Regions from separate parts of the Terribacillus sp. DMT04 genome, predicted to be linked through region 2. Evidence: riboswitches for the same ligand, from Rfam matches in the RefSeq annotation. Region 2 holds a riboswitch; the other holds the start of a gene.
What was found. A riboswitch is a leader RNA that binds a small molecule or an ion and turns the genes downstream of it on or off. The one in region 2 is predicted to bind cyclic di-GMP.

Region 1: it holds a riboswitch for cyclic di-GMP, as region 2 does, so the genes downstream of both, KS242_RS17880 (hypothetical protein) here and KS242_RS18260 (type II secretion system protein) in region 2, are expected to answer to the same signal.

What each region holds. Positions count from the first base shown of each region.
Region 1 covers NZ_CP077640.1:94,319-98,601, forward strand. Annotated here, with positions in the region: gene KS242_RS17870 (PKD domain-containing protein) at 1-523, shown strand, start outside; gene KS242_RS17875 (helix-turn-helix domain-containing protein) at 934-1,182, shown strand; cyclic di-GMP riboswitch class II at 1,173-1,255, shown strand; gene KS242_RS17880 (hypothetical protein) at 1,385-1,693, shown strand; gene KS242_RS17885 (hypothetical protein) at 1,908-2,465, shown strand; gene KS242_RS17890 (hypothetical protein) at 2,577-2,834, shown strand; gene KS242_RS17895 (hypothetical protein) at 2,834-3,136, shown strand; gene KS242_RS17900 (hypothetical protein) at 3,137-3,937, shown strand; one part of gene KS242_RS17905 (IS3 family transposase) at 4,010-4,283, opposite strand, start outside.
Region 2 covers NZ_CP077639.1:2,078,897-2,083,179, reverse strand. Annotated here, with positions in the region: gene KS242_RS11090 (GspE/PulE family protein) at 1-678, shown strand, start outside; gene KS242_RS11085 (type IV pilus twitching motility protein PilT) at 690-1,730, shown strand; gene KS242_RS11080 (type II secretion system F family protein) at 1,731-2,933, shown strand; cyclic di-GMP riboswitch class II at 3,022-3,104, shown strand; gene KS242_RS18260 (type II secretion system protein) at 3,156-3,584, shown strand; gene KS242_RS11070 (prepilin peptidase) at 3,653-4,283, shown strand, end outside.

The sequences.
Region 1 (4,283 bases), on a different replicon from region 2:
GAAGAGCGGTCAAAGCTCATGTTATACAATCGATAAGGTAGAAAAAGATGACTATACCTTTGTTGGCATTGTGGATGATGGATTTGACAAAGTAGAAGTTCCAGTTGTAATTGTAGTAAAAGCCTTAACTCTGGAAGGGTTTGTTGAACATACGGATAAATGGAATGAAATCCATCAGGAACTGGGCAACAAGCCTGAAGATTTCTATTCTGGTGAAGCATTCGTACTAAAAGCGAATACATCACCTTATCCTGTCACAAACATTGAGTCTAGGTTTAAAGGCTACCAGGAGAATAGCAGCCAATTCAGAAAGACTGTTAAAATGCAAATGGATACAGATACTGAAGCTAACGGCGAATTGTATGAAGAAAGCTTCTTGAAAGGATCTACAGCCTTGAGAGAAGGAGAAGCTACATTTGAATTTGTTGTTACCTATGCTAATGGCGTTGTAAAGACTGATACAGTTACAGTAAATATCATAGGAGACGTATATGACGTTCTTAAATTCCATAAAAGCTTCTAAATAGCATCGCAACCATTTTAGGAGTGTTACTACTAAAACCCGCTATTGTTTAATATAATGGCGGGTTTCTTCTCTAGAGGACGCTCCGGAGAAACATAAAGCAACAGGACAGTCTTCTGTCTACGCTGATTGAATTCCTATCAAAAGGACCCTGCGCCGTTACAGGTGTAGAGTCCTTTTTTTGTTCCGATTATTACCTTTCAGCAAAGTAATACTTTCTGGTGCTTAGGAAAGTCAATAACAAATTGTACTATTTAACAATTAACAATACACAAAATTTCTATCTTTTGGAATAAACCTGTGATAAAATCACTATAAGTTGTAGAATTATATAAAATTATTCCTCTTGAGAAACCAAATGTAACTTATAGTCTGTAGAAGTACTTTTATGGGTATACTATCATTTGCTTATGGAAGAACTTGAAAAGGCGCTATATAAAGGCTTAGGCATTATTGTGAAGCAATTAAGGATCCAAAAAGGCTTGTCTCAAGAAGAACTTGGAGCAATGTGTGGATTACATCGTACATATGTCAGTGACATAGAGCGCGGCCGGAGAAATGTTTCACTACTAAACATATATAGATTATCTGTTGCACTGGGCGTTCATATGTCGGAACTGCTGCGTTATAGAGTACTTACCGACGATAAGGATTTATAGGGAGCGAAGAAAGGTTGATGTATATGGGCACTTATGCAACCTGGAGCTACTAGTGCAACCGACCTTCTCTTTAGCTAAAGAAGGTTATTTTTTTTAAAAAAGTAAATTATGAAATCTTACAACGGTGCTATTAATTATGTATTACGATTAAATAAATCATATTAGGGGAATTAAAACATTTTAAAGGGAAGGTGTTCTCGTAATGTTAATTGGAGCAAATAAGCAAACCAGACTTCTGTATAAACGTACATACTTTATGTTAAATAAAGAGGAATATGTTGAATTAGTAACTTTGTCTAGCGAGATTAGAGATTCTGAACAAGATATATTAGAAGGTATGAAAGTTTATAAAACTGGTTCAAGAGAACTTAAAATTAACGAATTGAATTCAAAAGTAAGTGAGTCACTAACAACAGAAAAAGTAATTGAACACGTTATCGAATTGGATCAAATTCAATTTGATGATTTAGCAAATAACAACTCTGATCTGTTTAATTATGGATTGAACTAACAATTATATCTCTGTTATAATTCAGCTATAAGATATTATCTTAATTTTTATTGCAATCGTATTGCGATTAGCTGTGTTTACAAATTATAAAAGAGCCTTTGGGCTTGGTTTTTACATTAAAAAACCAAACCCAAAGGCTTTTTTTTATGCCTTTTTTGGGGGTGATTCATGAGGCCATTGTATTAATAACTAATATTAAGAGAGGATGCTTGTAATGAAAAAATGGGGCGGAAATGATGATATTTTCATAATTACGGTATTTATCAATCACAGTATGAATGAAATCAAGAGTGGTTTGGCAGGTGTAAGCTTTGATCAGCGAACTAAGAGTTATTTTGTGCAGGCTGATGATAGGACTTTTGAAATTTGTCCTTTCAACTCACAACCTAAGAATGGGCTATCCGCGATAAGAGTGTACTCAAATGCGAGTGCTGAGGCAACTTCTTATATTCTTGATATGGTTCTAGGCTGGGCATCCCCTGTAGTAACAGGTGTTGAATTACAGTATAAGGACCAAGACAAAGTGGATAGAATGTTGCGTGAGTTAAAGAAAAGCAATAAACACAAGACAATTGATTCAAGAGGTATGTTCTTTAAAGATGGAGCATATTTCGTAGTCAGTTCAAATCAAATGTTGATTCAAAAAAGAGCCAATCCAGGGAAAAAACTCAAGGTATACGAAACCCTGCAGCTCATAGAAGATTTAGGGAAACAGCTAGATATCAACGATGAATTGAGTCTGCTAACAATCTTAGATCAGAGTTATGCTTAAAAAATAGATTAGAGGCGGCTTTAAGAAAATTTTCTTAAAGCTATTTTTTATGGGAGGAAATTTAAGATGATTATAAATAATTCAGAGTTACTTAATACAGGAGGCAGATGTATGGTGCTACACATTAGCGTAAGCGGCCATGCAGAGATAAAATCCATAACAATAAATGAAGAGGCAATTGTAGCTTGGAGTACACCTCAAGATCTGATGATATTCGATTTAAATGATCTTATTTGGGAGACAGACGATTGGATGGATTTACGTAATTATTTTGATGAAAAAACTTCAGCTGCAATACACAAATTATGGAATGACAGTTGGAAATGGTATGACCACAAGAAGAACAAGAGTTTAGGAGATGAGATTTGATGGGAGAAAAATTATATATCCTCGTGGACTTGCAGGATTTGGATGATCGTAGAGTATGCAGCTTGGAAGAAGCAAAGGATACATTAATTAATATTTGGAATAACTCTGAACCTGATAATGATGAAGACGAGGCGGAATTTGAAAATAACCTTAAGGAGCACATAGCTAACATTAAAGCTGCTGATGCTGTGAAATTAGATAGCTACTTGCTGGGAATTGATCATTGTATTTGTAGCAATGAAGAACAATACCTGGAGTTAGTGACGCAGATACAAGAAATGCATCAGGAGGGAGTACTATAAATGAAAAACATGACTGCAGCAGATATAATGCAAGAACTTGTTGAAGGTGGTATGTATATTCAGCTTAAAACAAAGGAGCGCCAACTCGAACAGATTCGGAATGTAGTTAAGGAAGAGCTGATAAATTCAGAAGTTAAAAGACATGAATTTAAAAAACAAGGTTTGGTCGCAAAATTTGTACCTAAGAAAGTCAGTAGAATCGATACTACTGCTCTTAATACTTATCTTGATGATTTAGGGTATTTGAAAAAAGTTGTTGAACTTGATCACTCTCTCTTAAAAGACAACCTTTTCATGGCTGAACAATTAATGGACTACAAAGTTCCAGGAGATTGTACAGTCGTTCCTTATTTCAATAAGATAGGAAAGCAGCTACTTAAAAGCACAGATACTATAAGCGAGGGAACAATAAAAGAGCATCTATTGAACTTTAATATGATCAACAAAGAATATAAGCAACTAGAAGAAAAATATGAATCCGTTAAACTAGAGATGCAATCGTGCTCCTTACTAAAGGAGCATCGTAAGCTTTCCTACAAATATGGTTCAGTTATCATAAAAGAAAATAAGCCTAAATATGAAAATGAAGAGATATTTAAAGATTTTGGATCAGGTGTATTAATTGAATACGGAAAACCAAACACTGAAAAACTAAATGATTTGATGTTAAATGGTTCAATTAAAAAGAGTGATTTAGAACAGTTTAAGCATATTGAGAATGTGAGATTAGATTTTGTAATCATGTCTTTAGATGACGAAGATAAATTAAGAAATGCATGGATGTCCAAGAGAATCGGGTAAGAATGACATTAATAAAAAAAGCGGAGATCTGTGGGACTGACCCCTGTTTTTGAGACAGGGATCAAAACACCTTCAAACAGCCAATTGTCGATATTGTATCGGTGATTGGTTGTTTAGTTTCGTTTGAATACGAATGTTGTTATAATAATGAATGTAATCTTCGACAGTACGCTCTACGATGGCACTCGTAGTCCGAACTATGCTGTTGAGATAGAACGTTTCAGACTTTAGTGAGGAATGAAACGATTCGATGGAGGCATTATCAGCGGGCGTCCCTTTCTGGGACATGCTCATGGTAATGCCTTTTGCTTTTACAGCTTTTTGGTATTCGTAAGAAGTGTATACG
Region 2 (4,283 bases):
CACTTGAATCGCGAGCAATTTAATATTATCACGGTTGAAGACCCGGTAGAGTTCGAGCTGCAAGGTGTGAACCAGATGCAAGTGAACAGCAGCATCGGACTAACCTTTGCCACAGGACTGCGATCCATTCTTCGACAAGATCCAAACATTATTATGGTCGGGGAGATACGGGACAGTGAGACAGCAGAGATTGCTATTCGAGCGTCCCTTACTGGTCACCTTGTTTTCAGTACATTGCATACAAACAATGCCATTGCCTCTATACCACGTTTAATGGACATGAAGATAGAGCCATATTTAGTTGTCTCTTCCGTGACAGGAGTGGTGGCGCAGCGTCTTGTAAAACGAATTTGCCGAGATTGTAAACAAGCATATACACCGACAAACGTAGAAGAGGAACTATTAGCAAGACATGGATTAGAAAGTGACCAGTTATATCGCGGTATGGGATGTAACAGCTGTAAGCAGACAGGTTATAGAGGCCGGATGGCTGTGCATGAGCTGCTCGTTGTCGATGATCATATCCGGGATTTGCTTATTCAGCAGCGTTCTGTGGATACAATTAAGCAAGCAGCTGTTGAAAATGGAATGAAGATGTTAATTGATGATGGATTAGAGAAAGCAATACAAGGCATGACAACAGTGGAAGAAGTATTGCGGATTACGGTAGATAGTTAAGGAGCGTCCAGATGAAAGAGACTTTTGATCAGCTATTGATAGCAGCAATGGAAATGAACGCATCAGATATTCATTTGACTGTGGCAGTTCCGCCAATCTTTCGTGTGCACGGTGTGCTTCGTCGGCATCGGGGTAAAAATCTAAACCCTGAGGACACGGAAGGCATGGCAAAAGCGATTTTAAGTGAAAAAAACTGGCTTCGATTCAAAGAAGCAGGCGAAGTCGATTTTTCCTATAGTATTCCTGGTATTTCACGTTTCCGAATTAATGCTTATCACCAAAGAGGCTGCGTTTCTTTAGCTGTCCGTGTTGTACCGACCAACGTGCCCACGCTAACCGATTTAGATTTGCCAGACGTTCTGCGCATGCTATCTGGGAAACCTCAAGGCTTAATTTTAGTAACAGGTCCAACTGGCAGCGGGAAGAGTACCACTTTAGCGGCGATGATTCACCATATGAATTCGAGCATGCAGCGTCACATCATTACATTGGAAGACCCGATTGAGTATTTACACAAGCATAATCAATGTATTATCGACCAGCGGGAAGTGGGCTTGGATACGGATAATTTCGCAAATGGTCTGCGCGCTTGTTTGCGCCAAGATCCGGATGTCATTCTCGTCGGAGAGCTACGAGACTTAGAAACAATCTCGACGGCTATCACGGCAGCTGAGACGGGTCATCTTGTATTAGCGACGCTACATACGAGTTCCGCGTCACAAACAATTGATCGGATTATTGACGTATTTCCTGCTGAGCAGCAGCCGCAAATTCGTATTCAGCTGGCTAGTGTACTGTCTGCAGTTTTATCACAGCGGCTCGTTCGCCGTGCTGATGGACAAGGGCGCAAAGCATTAACGGAGTTACTCATCAATACGTCGGCAATCAAAAACTTGATCCGCAACGGGAAGATGCATCAGATTCCAAGTATTATGCAAACGTCACGTGATCAAGGTATGCATACGATGGACATGAGCATTCGCAAGATGGTATCCGCAGGAATCGTAACAATGGATCAAGTGACACCATTTTTGGAAGAGCGAGGGGTATAAATGCATTACTTTCAATACAATGCTCGAGATATGCTTGGCAAAGCAAAGCGAGGAAAAGTGCAAGCTGAAAACCGAAGTGAAGCATTGGAAAAGTTACAATCGCAACAGCTCATTGTCTTTGAGCTTCGCGAATTAAATCGCACTTTAAATAAAGAACTTTCTTTTGGTAAAAGAGTGAAAAAGAAAGAATTTATTATCTTCCTTCGTCAATTATCAACACTGATTGAAGCGGGTGTTTCGCTAGTAGAGGCAACAGGTTTGCTACAGGAACAAACAAAGGACAAGTTTTTAAAAGATACCCTGAAGTATGTGCGAATAGACCTGGTGGAAGGTGTCCGTTTCTCGCATTCAGTTGAAAAGCATCCGAAAATCTTCCCAGAGCTATTCGTGAATATGATTCGCGCGGGAGAAGCGAGCGGGGAACTGGACGATGTCTTAAATAAAATGGCAGTTTATTATGAGAAACAATACGACATGCGGCAGAAAGTCATTACGGCAATGAGTTATCCAGTTCTTGTCGGATTTGTCGCGGTTGCAATTTGTGTAGCGCTTCTCGTAGTAGTATTTCCGCAATTTACAGGCATGTTCTCTACAATGAATGCTGAACTTCCCGCGTATACAGCATTTGTATTGCGTTTGTCAGAGACTATGCAAAAGTACTGGTACCTTGGTGCTCTGCTTTTGCTGCTGTGTTTTATTTTATATAGAATTATTGTGGTAAGACCAACAGGCAAATTATTTTTAGATACACTGAAACTAAAGATCCCAGTACTCGGCAGCTTTTATCAAAAAGCAATCCTTGCCAGGATGACAAGGACTGTGAGTTCGCTGTTAGAAAGTTCTGTTCCAATTCTTGATACGCTGCAAATTTCTGGACGTGTTATACAAAACACCGTGATGGAACAGGTAATGCAAGAATGCTATAAAGCGATTGAGAAAGGTGACTCGCTAGCTGGGCCGATGGAGGCCCACTGGGCATTTCCGCCAATGGTGACACAAATGATACGTGTAGGAGAAAAATCTGGTTCGTTGGATAGTCTTTTGCAAAGAGCGGCTAATTTTTATGAACAAGAGCTGGATTATGCTGCTGAAAGACTGAAAGCATTATTAGAGCCTGTTTTAATTTTGGTGCTATCCGTTATGGTTGGAGGTATTGTTACTGCAGTGATTCTCCCAATGTTTTCATTATATGAAAACTTGTAGTAGTAAATAACTAGTAAAGTGACAATTTCAATGTAAATTTTTGAAATTTCGGGTAGATTTTCATGTATTGTCTGTTATAATCGTACTAGATTGATAGGAAGCGATGATAAAATAACTCTATGTGGGCACTTGGTTATTTTTGAGCTAGTAGTGCAACCGGCCATATTAATCCATTGCTTTCCACGTGGCCGGAAACAACTACATAATAAAGGAGTGTCCACAATGAAAAAGTTTTTGAAAAAGAAAATGAAGTCCGAAAAAGGTTTTACGCTTGTTGAGCTGCTTGCAGTTATTGTGATTTTAGGAATCTTAGCTGCCATCGCTATTCCTGTCATTTCAGGTTTAATTGGTGATAGTAGAGAAGATGCGCATAATGCTACAGCCCAGCAAATGATTGAAGCAGCACGATTAGCTTCTGTGAAAGATGGAGGGGACGACACAGCTTCCTATACATTAGATGCTTTGATTAAAGAAGGATATCTAAGTGCTCCGCAAAATCCAGAAGATGGTAAATCCTATGACAAAGCAACAAGTAAAGTTACACTAGAAAATGGTCAATATAAAGCAGAAGTTTACGAGTTTGGAAAAGATGATGAACCTGTAGGTACAGCAGGCGCTGAAGCTAACGAAAAAGCTGATACTCACTCATAACATGCATGATTAACAGAAATCTCTCCTCGTGAGAGATTTCTGTCTTTACATATGGAAGGGGAAACTGAATGTCAATATTTTTGATGAGTTATTTTATTATATTTGGTTTAGTACTTGGTTCCTTCTACAATGTAGTCGGCATGCGCGTACCAGAAAAAAAGATGTTCCAATCCGAACGCTCTTATTGCCCTAATTGTAAGCAGCAGATTAAAGCGTACGATCTAATACCTGTAATCTCCTACATACTCCTTGGCGGAAAATGCCGCAGCTGCAAACAAAAAATTTCCCCACTCTATCCCTTCACGGAACTAGCAACAGGCTTATTATTCGGCTATAGCTATTATGTAATCGGACTGGAATGGGAGCTGATTACTGCATTTGTTTTGGTATCTATGGCTGCGATTCTGTTCGTTACGGATATGAAATTTATGCTGATTCCAAATAAGATATTGCTGTTCTTTCTTCCTCTATTCATTATTCTCCGCGTCTTCACCCCATTAGATCCTTGGTGGGATTCTATCATTGGAGCTGTTGTGGCTTTTGTGCTGCTTTTCCTTGTCATTTTATTCAGTCGAGGCGGAATGGGCGGCGGGGATTTGAAACTGTTTGTCGTACTGGGAGTCGTGCTTGGCTGGAAGGGTGTTTTACTTACATTCTTTTTATCCTCTGTAATTGGAGCTGTAATTAGTTTGGTACTCC